Regions from separate parts of the Lentzea sp. CA-135723 genome, predicted to be linked through region 1. Evidence: riboswitches for the same ligand, from Rfam matches in the RefSeq annotation. Region 1 holds a riboswitch; the other holds the start of a gene.
The links. A riboswitch is a leader RNA that binds a small molecule or an ion and turns the genes downstream of it on or off. The one in region 1 is predicted to bind cobalamin.
Positions count from the first base shown of each region.

Region 1 (6,963 bases):
ACCGGGGCCGGGGCATGGTGATGGTCGAGAGCGCCACCAGCAAGTGGGGCACCAGCCTGCGCCCCGACGGGGGCAAGACCGTGTTCGCCGTCGTGCCGTGCCCGTGACAACCCGCTGACCAGCGGCGCGGGCAGGGCTGGCTACGATCGGGCCGTGGCTTCCATCACGCGCCGACCGTCCAAAAAGGCCGAACGCCAGGCCGCGGTCGAGGCCGCCGTGCTGGGGGCGACCGAACGGCTGCTGCGCGACGGCACCGTCTTCACCGAGCTCGGGGTGCAGCGCATCGCGGACGCGGCCGGCATCGCGCGGTCCACGTTCTACCTGTACTTCCGCGACAAGACCGACGTCATGCGGCGGATCACCGAGAACCTCGGGCGGGCCGCGTTCGAGGCACCGGGAACCGTCACCGCGGACCTGGAGTCGATCACGCGGTCGCAGGTGGAGATCTTCGCGTTCTACCGGGAACGGGCGCACCTGCTCGCCGCCGTCGTCGAGGTCTCCGGGTACGAACCGGAGATCCGCGAGGTGTGGAACGCGGCGGTGCAGCGCTTCGCCGACAACATGACGCGCATGCTGGAGGAGGAGCAGGAGGCCGGCCGCACGTCCGCCGGCCTCGTTCCGCACACGTGCGCCGAGGTCATCGTGTGGGGCGGCATGCGGGTGATCGCCCACCAGGTCGCCACGAACGGCCCCGAGTCCGACCTCGCCGTGGCCCGCGAGCTCGCGGCCAACCAGTGGTACGGCGCGTTCCGCCGTCCCTGAGAGCTCCCTCTCCGAATCCGCTCGACGACCGCCCGGTGGTCCGTTCGGGTGTACAGTCGGACATGTTGTCGGACACGGTGTCCGAAAAATGGTGAGGAGAGCTCGATGCGGTACCGCACACTGGGCAGGACCGGACTCTGGGTGTCGGAGGTGTCCCTGGGCGCCATGACGTTCGGCGGCGCCGCGGACCACCCGGTCTGGGGCGCGGTCGGCGCGCTCGACGTGACGCAGTCGCGCCGGCTCGTCGACGAGGCGCTCGACGCGGGCGTGAACCTGATCGACACGGCCGACGTCTACGCCGACGGCGAGTCCGAGGCGCACCTCGGCGAGATCCTCGAAGGCCGTCGCGACCAGGTGCTGATCGCGACCAAGGCGATGGCCAGGTCCGGGCCGGGGCCCAACGACCTCGGGGCGACCCGCGTGCACCTGCTGCGCAGCATCGAGAAGAGCCTGAGCCGGCTGCGCACCGACCACATCGACCTCTTCCAGTTGCACAACTTCGACCCGGTCACGCCGCTGGAGGAGACGCTCGGCGCGCTCGACGACGCCGTGCGCCAGGGCAAGGTCCGCCACCTCGGCGTCGCGAACTTCCCGGCCTGGCTGATCACGAAGGCGCTCGGCATCTCGGCGCTCAAGCAGCTCAACGGGTTCGTCGCGCTGCAGGCGCACTACTCGCTGCTGGTGCGCGACCTGGAGGCCGAGATCCTGCCGATGGTCGAGAGCGAGAACATCGGCCTGACCGTCTGGGGCCCGCTCGCGGCCGGGTACCTGACCGGCAAGTTCGACGCCGAGGGCAGGACCGGTGACGCGTCCTCGCGCCGGGCGAGGAGCGAGCAGGCGATCCCGCCGGTCGACCCGTCGGCCGCCGCGCCGATCGTCCACGTCGTCCGCGAGGTGGCCGAGCGCACCGGCACGAGCATGCCGCAGGTCGCGCTCGCCTGGCTGCTCGCCCGGCCCGCCGTCACCAGCGTCACGATCGGTGCCCGCACCGTCGAGCAGCTGCGCGACAACCTCGCCGCCGTCGAGAACCCGTTGGCGGAGAAGGACCTCGCCGAGCTGGACGCGATCAGCGCGCCGGCCCCGGTGTTCCCCAGGTGGATCAACGACTACTCGGCGTCGGTGCGCGGTCCGGTCCCGCTGGGCTGACCGTCGCGTGGAACGCCGCGTGCCGAGGCTCACGACGACGCGGGCGGCGGGGTCGGGCGAACCGTCCTCGACGCCTGCCACCTGCGCTGACCGCAGGGTCGTCCCGCCACGTCGAGAGCCCCGTGGCGGGACGATCCGGGCGCTGGGCCAACCGGGCGACACGCCCACTACATGTAGGTGCGGGTCTCATGATCGCGCCCATGTATTGTGTCCCGCAGCTGGTTCGGCCGATCATCCAGATCGGTCGTCGCAAGAGGGAACCCGGTGCGATTCCGGGACTGCCCCGCAGCGGTGAACGGGAACGAAAGCCGTCAGGAAGCACTGGACGAGGGTGTCTGGGAAGCGACGGCCGGTAGGCGCTCGGTGATCGATCACCGGGCACGCCCGTGAGTCCGAAGACCTGCCAGCATCCCGCACGCGCCTGCGTGCGGGCGTCCGAGGCCCCGAGGGAGGGCGGGAGGACGTGGCGGTCGCGCGCGCCCGTTCACTCCTCGCTGCTCTCTCGTGGCCACCGAGCTCGCGAGGAGAGAGCTGTGACGGCGGTCGACACAGTCACCACCACGATGCGCGTCAAGAAACGCAACGGTTCGCTCGAACCGGTGGATTTGAACAAGATCGTTCGCGCGGTGGAGCGTTGCACGGTCGGTCTGCACGACGTGGACCCGTTGCGGGTCGCGACGAAGACGATCAGCGGCCTCTACGACGGCGCCACCACGGAGGAGCTGGACAAGCTCTCCATCCAGACCGCCGCGGCGCTGGTGTCCGAGGAACCCGAGTACTCCAAGCTCGCCGCGGGCCTGCTGGCCGCGTTCATCGAGAAGGAGGTGCGCCGGACCGGCATCCAGTCGTTCAGCCAGTCCATCGCCCTGGGGCACGCGGAGGGCCTGATCGGCGACGCGACCGCGAAGTTCGTGGCCGCCAACGCCCGCAAGCTCGACGACGCGATCGACCTCGACGCCGACCGCCGTTTCGAGTACTTCGGCCTGCGCACGGTCTACGACCGCTACCTGCTGCGCCACCCGTCCAAGCGGTCGGTGATCGAGCAGCCGCAGTACTGGCTGCTGCGCGTCGCCTGCGGCCTGTCGCACACGGCGGCCGAGGCGATCGACTTCTACCGGCTGATGTCGTCGCTCGCGTACCTGCCGAGCTCGCCGACGCTGTTCAACTCCGGCACCCAGCACACCCAGATGTCCTCGTGCTACCTGCTCGACTCGCCGAAGGACCAGCTGGAGTCGATCTACGAGCGCTACGCCCAGATCGCGCAGCTGTCGAAGTTCGCCGGCGGCATCGGCGTGCAGTGGTCGCGGGTGCGTTCGAGGGGTGCGCTGATCCGCGGCACCAACGGTCACTCCAACGGCATCGTGCCGTGGCTGCGCACTTTGGACGCGTCGGTCTCCGCCGTGAACCAGGGCGGCCGCCGCAAGGGCGCCGCGTGCGTGTACCTGGAGACGTGGCACCCGGACATCGAGGAGTTCCTGGAGCTCCGCGACAACACCGGTGAGGACGCGCGCCGCACGCACAACCTCAACCTGGCCAACTGGATCCCGGACGAGTTCATGCGCCGCGTCGAGGCGGACGCCGACTGGTCGTTGTTCGACCCGGACGAGATGCCGGAGCTGGTCGACCTGTGGGGCGACGAGTTCGACCGCGCCTACCGCGCCGCGGAGGAGGCCGGCCGTGCGGTCCGGACCGTGAAGGCCCGTGACCTCTACGGACGGATGATCCGCACGCTCGCCCAGACCGGCAACGGCTGGATGACGTTCAAGGACACGTCGAACCGCACGTGCAACCAGACCGCCGAACCGGGCAACGTGGTGCACCTGTCGAACCTGTGCACCGAGATCCTGGAGGTGACGAGCGACGAGGAGACCGCGGTCTGCAACCTCGGCTCGGTCAACCTCGGCGCCCACGTGGCCGGTGACGGCATCGACTGGGACCGCCTGCGTTCGACGGTCCGCACGGCCGTGGTGTTCCTGGACCGCGTGATCGACATCAACTACTACCCGACCGAGCAGGCGGGCCGCTCCAACCCGCGCTGGCGCCCGGTGGGTCTCGGTGTCATGGGCCTGCAGGACGTGTTCTTCAAGCTGCGCCTGGCCTTCGACTCGCCAGAGGCGCGCGAGCTGTCGACGCGCATCGCCGAGGAGATCTACCTGACGGCGCTGGAGTCGTCAGCGGAGCTGGCCTCGTCGGCCGGCGCGCACCCGGCGTTCGCGGAGACCCGTGCCGCCAAGGGAGATCTGCAGCCCGACCTGTGGGGCGTCACGCCCACGCAGACCGAGCGCTGGGCGTCGGTGCGGGAGCGCATCTCCGAGCACGGCCTGCGCAACTCGCTGCTGATCGCCGTCGCGCCGACCGCGACGATCGCGTCGATCGCCGGCTGCTTCGAGTGCATCGAGCCGCAGGTGTCGAACACGTTCAAGCGCGAGACGCTCTCCGGCGAGTTCCTGCAGATCAACTCGTACCTGGTGCGCGAGCTGAAGTCCCGCGGCCTGTGGACGGACGCGATCCGCAACCGCCTGAAGCAGGACGAGGGCTCGGTGCAGGGCCTCGGTGAACTGCCGGAGGACGTGCGCTCGCTGTTCCGCACGGCCTGGGAGCTGCCGCAGAAGGCGTTGATCGAGCTCGCTGCCGCGCGCGGCCCGTACATCGACCAGAGCCAGTCGCTGAACCTGTTCGTCGCCTCGCCGACGATCGGCAAGCTCTCCTCGATGTACCTCTACGCCTGGAAGGCCGGGCTGAAGACCACGTACTACCTGCGCTCCCGCCCCGCGACGCGCATCCAGCAGGCGACCGTGACCGTCCCGGCCGCGACCGTCGCGGACGAGGAAGCGATCGCCTGTTCCCTCGAGAACCCCGAAGCATGTGAGGCCTGCCAGTGACCGCCCTGTCCAACACCGCCCGCAAGAACGCCCTGCTCGACCCCGGCATGGACCTCACGCTGCGGCCGATGCGCTACCCGCTGTTCTACGAGCGCTTCCGCGACGCGATCAAGAACACCTGGACCGTCGAGGAGGTCGACCTCCACTCGGACCTCGCCGACCTGAACAAGCTCTCCGAGGCCGAGCGGCACCTGGTCAACCGGCTCGTGGCGTTCTTCGCGACCGGCGACACGATCGTCGCGAACAACCTCGTGCTGAACCTCTACGAGCACGTCAACGCTCCCGAGGCGCGGCTCTACCTGTCGCGGCAGCTGTTCGAGGAGGCCGTGCACGTCCAGTTCTACCTGACGCTGCTCGACACCTACCTCCCCGACGAGAACGACCGCGCTGACGCGTTCGCCGCCGTGGAGACGATCCCGTCGATCCGCGCCAAGGCCGAGTTCTGCTACAAGTGGATCGACTCGATCTCGAACCTCACGACGTTGCAGACCCGTGAGGACCGCAGGTCGTTCCTGCTCAACCTGATCTGCTTCGCGGCGTGCATCGAGGGCCTGTTCTTCTACGGCGCCTTCGCCTACGTCTACTTCCTGCGCTCGCGCGGGTTGCTGAACGGCCTGGCCTCGGGCACCAACTGGGTGTTCCGCGACGAGTCGATGCACATGGCGTTCGCGTTCGACGTCGTGGACACCGTCCGCCGCGAGGAGCCGGACCTGTTCGACGACACCCTGTACGCGGAGGTCAAGGAGATGCTGCGCGAGGCGGTCGACGCCGAGGTGCAGTTCGCCGAGGACCTGCTGGAGGGTGGCGTGGCCGGCATGTCGGTCGCGGACATGCGCTCGTACCTGGAGCACGTCGCCGACCGGCGGCTGCAGGTGCTCGGCATCGAGCCGATCTACGGTTCCAAGAACCCGTTCGCGTTCATGGAGCTGCAGGACGTGCAGGAGCTGTCGAACTTCTTCGAGCGCCGGGTCTCCGCCTACCAGGTGGGCGTGACCGGCACGGTGTCGTTCGACGAGGACTTCTAGGAGTTCGGCGGTGCCCCCGGCCGCGCTCGGGGGCACCGGACGAATTGGGGGTCAGCACGGATTGGACGCGGCCGTCACCCGAGCCACCATGGGCGGGAACGGAGGCTTTCGATGGCTTTGGCAGACCGAGAACGGCGTGAGCTCGAGGAGATCGAGCAGCACCTGCACGACGAGGACCCCGAACTCGCGGCCAAGCTGACCAGACCCTCGGTGGTCACGCTCCTGTTCGGCGGCGCGCTGCGCGCACTCGGCGTGCTCGCGGCATTCTTCGGCGGTCTGCTCGTCGTGGTCGTGGGGGTGACCTGGTCGTCGGCGCCGGTGGTCGTGGCGGGTGCGCTCGTGTGCGTCGGGGTGTTCGCGAAGCTTCTCGTGGGTGCCCGCCAGATCTAGCAGGTCTCTGGGCCGCAACGCATTCCGGCCTCGCTCGTCGACGACAGCCTGAAAGCGGCCCACGTGAGCTCTCAGCTGTGATCATTAGGCTGGGCGGGTGCGCATCCTCTTCTCGTGCCGCCCCGCCTACGGCCACCTGTACCCGTTGGTTCCGCTCGCCCGTGCCGCTCGCGACGCCGGTCACGACGTCGTGTTCGCCACGGGGCCGGCCTTCCTGGACGAGGTGCGGGCGCTCGGTTTCGAGGTCCACCCCGCCGGCATGTCGATCGGGGAGGCGGAAGCCGAGGCCTACCACCGCCACGGCCGCGACGACGTGTTCCGGGTCATGATCACGATGTTCGCCGACCTGCTGCCGCGCGCCACGGTCGCGGACCTCACCAGGCTGCTCCCGGTGATCAGGCCCGACCTGGTGATCTACGAGCAGAGCGACGTGGGCGCCGCGAAAGCCGCGCGGGACGCCGGGCTTCCGGCCGTGTCGCACGTGATCGGCCGATCACTTCCGCCCGAGGCGCAGCAGGCCGCGGCCGCCGAGCTCGCGTGGCTCTGGGACGGCACCCCGGCCGACCTGCTGATGGGGGACGTCGCGATCGACCTGTGGCCGGACGTCGTGCGCGATCCCGTGGTCGCCGCGTTGCCGACGGTGCTGCGGCAGCGTCCCGTCGCGGTCGACCTCGACGTGGCGATGCCGCGGGTGCCCACGGACCGGCCGTTGGTCTACCTCACGCTCGGCACCGTCTCCTTCGGAGCCACCGAGGTGG
Region 1 covers NZ_JBNJMK010000001.1:1,394,894-1,401,856, reverse strand. The annotation lists gene ACQEU1_RS06100 (ATP-binding protein) at 1-107, shown strand, start outside; gene ACQEU1_RS06095 (TetR/AcrR family transcriptional regulator) at 154-762, shown strand; gene ACQEU1_RS06090 (aldo/keto reductase) at 868-1,908, shown strand; cobalamin riboswitch at 2,111-2,330, shown strand; gene ACQEU1_RS06085 (ribonucleoside-diphosphate reductase subunit alpha) at 2,442-4,790, shown strand; gene ACQEU1_RS06080 (ribonucleotide-diphosphate reductase subunit beta) at 4,787-5,815, shown strand; gene ACQEU1_RS06075 (DUF3040 domain-containing protein) at 5,927-6,205, shown strand; gene ACQEU1_RS06070 (glycosyltransferase) at 6,303-6,963, shown strand, end outside.

Region 2 (6,963 bases), 1.1 Mb from region 1:
GGCCGTCGAGTTCGGGTCCGACAGCGGGGTGGAGAACGCCGAACTGCGTGCCGTGGCGGAGAAGTACTCCGGGCTCGCGCCGCGCACGCCCGCCGAGGTGCTGGCGGCGGCACGGGCCGAGTTCCCCGACTTCGCCGAGCTGGTCGCGTCCTGGTGCCGTTAGAACGCTGACGGGGAACCGGAACCAGGACCGGTTCCCCGTTGGTCTATACCACTTGGTCGACCGAGGTTACGCTCCGGTCAACCCTGTTGTGCCGCAAGGTAAACAGGACCTCGTCCCCCGGAGGTCTGCCCTGTGAGAAAGCTCCTCGCGGCCGCACTTCTGCTCAGTGCCGCCGTCATCCCCACCGGTACGGCCGCCGCGGCCGACCCGATCTACAAGGATCCGGCGCAGCCGATCCCGGCGCGCGTGGCCGACCTGCTGGGCCGCATGTCGCTCGACGAGAAGGTCGGGCAGATGACGCAGGCCGAGCGGAACGCGGTCAGCAACGCCGATCTGACGAACTTCCGGCTAGGGTCGCTGCTGTCCGGTGGCGGTTCCGCGCCGTCGCCGAACAACGCCACGTCGTGGGCGAACATGTACGACAACTTCCAGCGCGCGGCGATCGCCACCCCGCTGGGCATTCCGATGATCTACGGCGTGGACGCCGTGCACGGGCACAACAACGTCGTCGGCGCCACGATCTTCCCGCACAACATCGGCCTGGGAGCGACCCGTGATCCCGGGCTGGTGCAGCGGATCGGCCGCGCGACCGCCGAGGAGGTGTCGGGCACTGGCATCGACTGGGACTTCGCGCCGTGCCTGTGCGTCGCGCGCAACGACCGGTGGGGCCGCACCTACGAGTCGTTCGGTGAGACGCCGCAGGACGCCACCGCGATGACGACGATGATCACCGGCCTGCAGGGTTCGAAGCTGTCCGACCCCGGTTCGGTGCTTGCGACGGCCAAGCACTACATCGGCGACGGCGGCACGACCAACGGCACCGACCAGGGCAACACGCAGGTCAGCGAGGCGGAGCTGCGCGCGACGCACCTGCCGCCGTTCCGCGACGCCATCGCCAAGGGCGTCGGCTCGGTCATGATCACCTACAGCAGCTGGAACGGCACGAAGCTGCACGGCCACAAGTACCTGATCACCGACGTGCTGAAGAACGAGCTCGGCTTCAGCGGCCTCGTCGTGTCGGACTGGAACGCCATCGACCAGATCGACGGCCAGCCCGGCTTCACCGCGGCCGAGGTGCGCGACTCGATCAACGCCGGCCTCGACATGATCATGGTGCCGACCGAGTGGCGGCAGTTCATCACCTACCTCAAGCAGGAGGTGCAGGCGGGCCGCGTGCCGATGTCGCGCATCGACGACGCCAACCGCCGCATCCTCACCAAGAAGTTCGAGCTCGGCCTGTTCGAGAAGCCGCTGACCGACCGCACCTACACGCCGACCGTCGGCAACGCCGCGCACCGCGCGCTGGCCCGTGAGGCCGTGCGCAAGTCGCAGGTGCTGCTGAAGAACCAGAACGGCGTGCTGCCGCTGTCCAAGACGGCGTCGAAGATCTTCGTGGCGGGCAAGAGCGCGGACAACATCGGCTACCAGAGCGGCGGCTGGACGATCTCGTGGCAGGGCGGCAGCGGCGCGGTGACGCCGGGAACCACTGTGCTGCAAGGCATCCGCAGTGCCGTGTCGACGTCCACCACGGTGACGTACAACCGCAACGGCACGGGCATCGACGGCACGTACAACGCCGCGATCGCCGTCATCGGTGAGACCCCGTACACCGAGGGCGCTGGCGACCGGCCCGGCAGCCTCGGCCTCGACGCCGAGGACATCGCGACGCTGAACACGTTGCGCGCCACCGGTGTCCCGGTCGTCGTGGTGCTCGTGTCCGGACGCCCGCTGGACATCGCGGCGCAGCTGCCGCAGTGGAGCGCGTTGGTGGCCGCCTGGCTGCCCGGCACCGAGGGCAACGGCGTCGCGGACGTGCTCTTCGGCGACTACAAGCCGATCGGCACGCTGCCGTTCACGTGGATGCAGAGCGCCTCGCAGCAGCCGATCAACGTCGGCGACGGCAAGGCACCGCTGTTCCCGTACGGCTTCGGCACGCAGTTCCCGGCCACGCAGAACGCCTACAACATCATCGGCGCCTCGTACTACGACGAGCAGCGCGGCACGCAGGTCGAGCGGTGCACCGACTCGGGCTGCGGCCAGAACGTCGGCTACCTGACGCCGGGCGACTACGTGGCCTACGCGGACGTCGACTTCGGCGCCACGCCGCCGACCTCGGTGACCACGCGCCTCGCATCGGGCTCCACGGCGAACGGCACGTTGCAGTTCCGCCTCGACAGCCCGACCGGCCCGGTGGTCGCGACGGTGTCCGCGGCGAGCACCGGCGGCTGGCAGACGTGGACGAGCCGCACGGCCGCCGCGTCGGGCGCGACCGGCGTGCACCGGCTGTACCTGGTGGCGACCGGCGGCACGGGCGGTGACCTGGCGAACGTGAACTGGTTCCAGTTCGCACGCTAGTGACCTGCGAAAACGGGGGTCCCGGCCATGTGCCGGGACCCCCGTTCGCGTGCTCGGGCTAGGCTCGTCGGGCTGACGGTTCGTTCCCCGCGACGGGGAGCGAGGCAAGAGGGAACCCGGTGCGAGTCCGGGACTGCCCCGCAGCGGTGAGTGGGAACGAAAGCTGCCATGGAGCACTGGGCGAGAGCCTGGGAAGCGGCGGCCGGTAGGTGCGAGCGGTGTGCCCACGAGTCCGAAGACCTGCCGCCGGCGTTCCATCCGCACGCTCGCGAGGAGAGAGCCTGTGATTCACCCAGTGCTGCCCGGAAGATCACCCGCCGAGTCGCGGCTGACGCTGTCGCAGATCATGGACAACAACGACACCAACCTGATGGGCACGGTCCACGGCGGTGTGCTGATGAAGCTGGCCGACTCCCTCGCGGGAGTGGTGTCGGCACGGCACTCCGAGGGCGCCGCGGTCACCGTGGCGATCGACGAGATGACGTTCCGCGTACCTGTGCGCGTCGGTGACGTGCTGCACCTGCACGCGCAGATCAACTGGGCGGGCGCGACCTCGATGGAGATCGGGGTCAGGGCGCTCGCCGACCGCTGGGACAGCACGGTGCCCGCCGTGCACGTGGCGTCGGCCTACATCGTGCTGGTCGCGGTCGACGAGCTCGGAGCGCCGAGGGCCGTGCCGCCGGTCGTGCCGGTGACGGACGAGGACCGCAGGCGCTTCGGCGAGGCGGAGATCCGGCGGGCCCACCGCCTCGCGAGGCGGGCGGCGATCGAGGACTCGCGCGCACTCACGGCCTGATGCGGAGGGCGGACGAGGCCGTGGTCTCGTCCGCCCTCCCTTCAGCCTGCCGAGCCGATCGCCTCGTCCAAGATCACCAGCCCCTCCCCCAGCTCCTCCTCCGACGCCGTGAGCGGCGGCGCGATCCGGAACACCCCGCCCATCCCGGGGATCTGCACGATGTTCATGTGCAGCCCCAGCTCCAGGCACCTCTGCGTGATCGGGGCGCTCAGCGACTCGTCCGCGATCTCCAGCCCCACCAGCAACCCGCGCCCGCGCACGTCCGACACCAGCGTGTGCCGCGCGGCGATGTCGTCCAGGCCGGACCGCAGGAACGCCCCGAGCTTCGCGGCCCGTTCGTCCAGCCGCTCTTCCTCCAGCACGTCCAGCACGGTGTTGCCGACGGCCGCGACCAGCGGGTCCGACACGTGCGTGGTGAAGAACAGGTAGCCCCGGTCGTGCGCGGAAGCCTCGATCTCTGCGGACGTGATCACGGCGGCCAGCGGCAGGCCGGCGCCCAGGGTCTTCGACAGCGTCAGGATGTCCGGCACCACGCCGTCGCGTTCGAACGCGTACCAGGTGCCGGTGCGGCACAGACCGGTCTGCGCCTCGTCGAAGATCAGCAGCATGCCGCGCTCCCGGCACTTGGCCTGCAACGCGGCGAAGTAGCCGAGCGGCGGTTCGAGGATGCCGCCCGACGACAGGATCGGTTCGACGATGCACGCGGCCAGCGAGCCGACCGACTGGGCGTCGATCAGGTCGAACGCCAGGTCGAGCTGCGCCTGCCAGTCGCCGGACGGCGCGGGGATGGCGAAGTTGCCGGGGGTGGCGGGGCCGTAGCCCTTGCGGCCGGCGGAGTACGTCGCGGCGGCCGCGGCGGCGGTCATGCCGTGCCACGAGCGGGCGAAGGCGACCACCTCGTGCTTGCCGGTGACGAGCTTGGCCATGCGCAGCGCGGCCTCGTTGGACTCGGCGCCGGTGGTCAGCAGCTGCACCTTGGAGAGCGACGGGGGCAGCGTGCCGGCGAGGCGGCGGGCGAGGTCCACGACCGGGCGGCTGAGCATGCCGCTGAACAGGTGGTCGAGGTTCGCGATCTGGCGTTGGACGGTCTCCACGATGCGCGGGTGCGAGTGGCCGAGGATCGCGCTCATCTGGCCCGACGTGAAGTCGAGAATGCGGCGGCCGTCCTCGGTGAACAGGTGGCTTCCCGACGCGCTGTCGATGATCTCGCGCGTGAACGTTCCGCCGTAGCGGACGAGGTGGCGGTCGACGTCGTCCCAGAAGGTGTCCATGGCCCAAAACGCTAGGAGCAACCGAGCAACAGGTCCATCTCACAATCCCACGCTCGCTGTTCGGAAATACTGCACAGCATGACGCTCAACCCGTGGCGCCTGCGCCTGCTCAGCCAGCTCGACGCGCTGGGCACCGTGCGGGCCGTGGCGCAGGCCGCGAACCTGAGTGCTTCGAGCGTGTCGCAGCAGCTCGCGGTGCTCGAGACCGAGACGCGCACGCAGCTGCTCGAACGGACCGGGCGGCGCGTCCGGCTCACCTCGGCCGGGCTGATCCTCGCCAGGAGGGCGCGCTCGATCCTCGACCAGATGGACGCCGTCGAGGCCGAGCTGCGCAACCTCAGCCAGGAGCCGTCCGGCCTCATCCGGCTCGGCGCGTTCCAGAGCTCGATCCACACCCTCGCCGTGCCCGCGATCCAGCGGCTCGACCACCCGCACCTCGACGTCGAGATCCTGGAGCTCGAACCGCACGCCAGCATGCCCGCGCTGCTCGCGGGCGAGGTCGACGTGATCATCACGACCACCGACTTCGTCGAGCTGCCGGTGCCGAAGGACATCGACGTCGTGCCGCTCGGCGAGGACCCGATCGTGCTCGTCACGCCACCGGGACAACCCAAGAACGACATCGCCGCGTGCAAGGACGAGCCGTGGGCGTTCGACATCCCCGGCTCCTACATGGCGAACCTCGCGACCAGGCTCTGCCGGCAGGCGGGGTTCGAGCCGAGGGTGGCCGGCCGGTTCAGCAACTACATGCTCACGCTCAAGCACGTCGAGGCCGGTCTGGCGGTCGCGGTGCTGCCCGCGCTGGCCGTGGACAGGCGGTTCGACGTGGTCACGAAGGAGCTTCCGGTGACGCGGAGGATCACCGCCGCCATCCGGCGCGACTCGCGCGCCGCGATCACCGCGGTGCTCGACGCCCTGCATACTCGGTCGCAGTCGGACGAGAGGTGATCATGAGCAGGCGCGTCACGATCAACGACGTCGCGCGGGTCGCCGGGGTCTCGCGGCAGACGGTGTCGCGGGCGCTCAACGACAAGGGCGAGATCGACGGCAACACGAAGCAGCGGGTCCTCGACGCGGCCAAGGAGCTCGGCTACCGGCCGAGCCGGTTCGCGCGCGGTCTGGTCAGGCAGGACAGCACCACGATCGGCCTGGTCATCCCCGACCTGCTCAACCCGTTCTTCACCGAGGTCGCGGCCGGCGCCTTGGAGGCCGCGCGGTCGCACGGCTGGCACGTGATCGTCTACGACACCGCCGACAGCATCGCCGAGGAACGCGGCACGCTCGAGGTCGTCGCGTCCCAGGTGGACGCCGTGGTCGGCTACTTCAGCCTCGACGAGTCCGAACTGGACCGGCACCTCGGCGGCATGCCCGCCGTGCTGATCGGCCGCGACCACCACGAACCGCGGTTCAGCTCGATCCGCATCGACGGCGAGCAGGGCGTGCACGCGGCCATCGACCACCTGGTCGCCGCGGGGCACCGCCGGATCGGCATGCTCGACCACGCGGGCCGCGCCGACCCGAGCCTGCGCCGCGACTGGTTCGAGGACGCCATGACCGGGCACGGCCTGCACGCGCCGGTCGTCGGCAACGCCGTGCAGTCGGTCGACGGCGGCGCCGAGGCGTTGCGCCGGCTGCTGGACGAGCACCCGGACCTCACCGCCGTCTTCACCTACAACGACGTGATCGCGATGGGCGCGCTCAAGGCCGCCCGCAGGCTCGGCAAGGCCGTCCCGAAGGACCTCGCGGTGATCGGGTTCGACGGCCTGCAGCTCGGCACGGTCGTCGACCCGGCGCTCACGAGCGTCGCCCTCGACACCCGCCGGATCGGCACGCTCGCGATAGAGCAGGCCGGTCGGCTGGTCGCGGGCGAATCGCCGCTTCCCTCCGAAGAACTGCAGGTCAGCGCCGTCCTCTTAGTGCGCGAGTCCGCCTGACCCTTGACAGGCTCACTCGATCGGCTCATGCTTCGCGCCAATCCGTGAACGTTCACGGGAGCGTTCACGGGCTCTCCGGAGGGTCCCCGATGACGTTGACTCGACGCAGGTTCCTGGCCGGCGCGGCGGCTCTCGGCGCAACCGCGCTGGGCGCGACCGCGTGCACCAGTCCGACCACCGCCAACCCGGGCAAGATCACGCTCTGGTACTCGACGAACGGCGTGTCGGAGAAGGTGCTCGGCCAGGCCGTGCAGCGCTTCCCCGCGCAGAACCTCACCCCGTCCAAGGTGAGCGGCGAACTGAACCGGCGGCTGCTCGCCGCCCTGTCCGGTGAGGCCTACCTGCCGGACATCACGATGCTCGGCGACGGCATCTCGACCTACTTCAGCGCCACGGACCGGTTCGCCGACCTGAACGCGCTCGGCGCGAAGCAGGACGAGCCGG
Region 2 covers NZ_JBNJMK010000001.1:298,782-305,744, reverse strand. The annotation lists gene ACQEU1_RS01235 (SMI1/KNR4 family protein) at 1-163, shown strand, start outside; partial or broken gene ACQEU1_RS01230 (glycoside hydrolase family 3 protein) at 296-2,104, shown strand; gene ACQEU1_RS01225 (carbohydrate-binding protein) at 2,129-2,518, shown strand; cobalamin riboswitch at 2,578-2,780, shown strand; gene ACQEU1_RS01220 (acyl-CoA thioesterase) at 2,802-3,314, shown strand; gene ACQEU1_RS01215 (aspartate aminotransferase family protein) at 3,356-4,585, opposite strand; gene ACQEU1_RS01210 (LysR family transcriptional regulator) at 4,664-5,533, shown strand; gene ACQEU1_RS01205 (LacI family DNA-binding transcriptional regulator) at 5,536-6,519, shown strand; gene ACQEU1_RS01200 (extracellular solute-binding protein) at 6,609-6,963, shown strand, end outside.
Region 2: another riboswitch for cobalamin. It lies ahead of ACQEU1_RS01220 (acyl-CoA thioesterase); the one in region 1 lies ahead of ACQEU1_RS06085 (ribonucleoside-diphosphate reductase subunit alpha).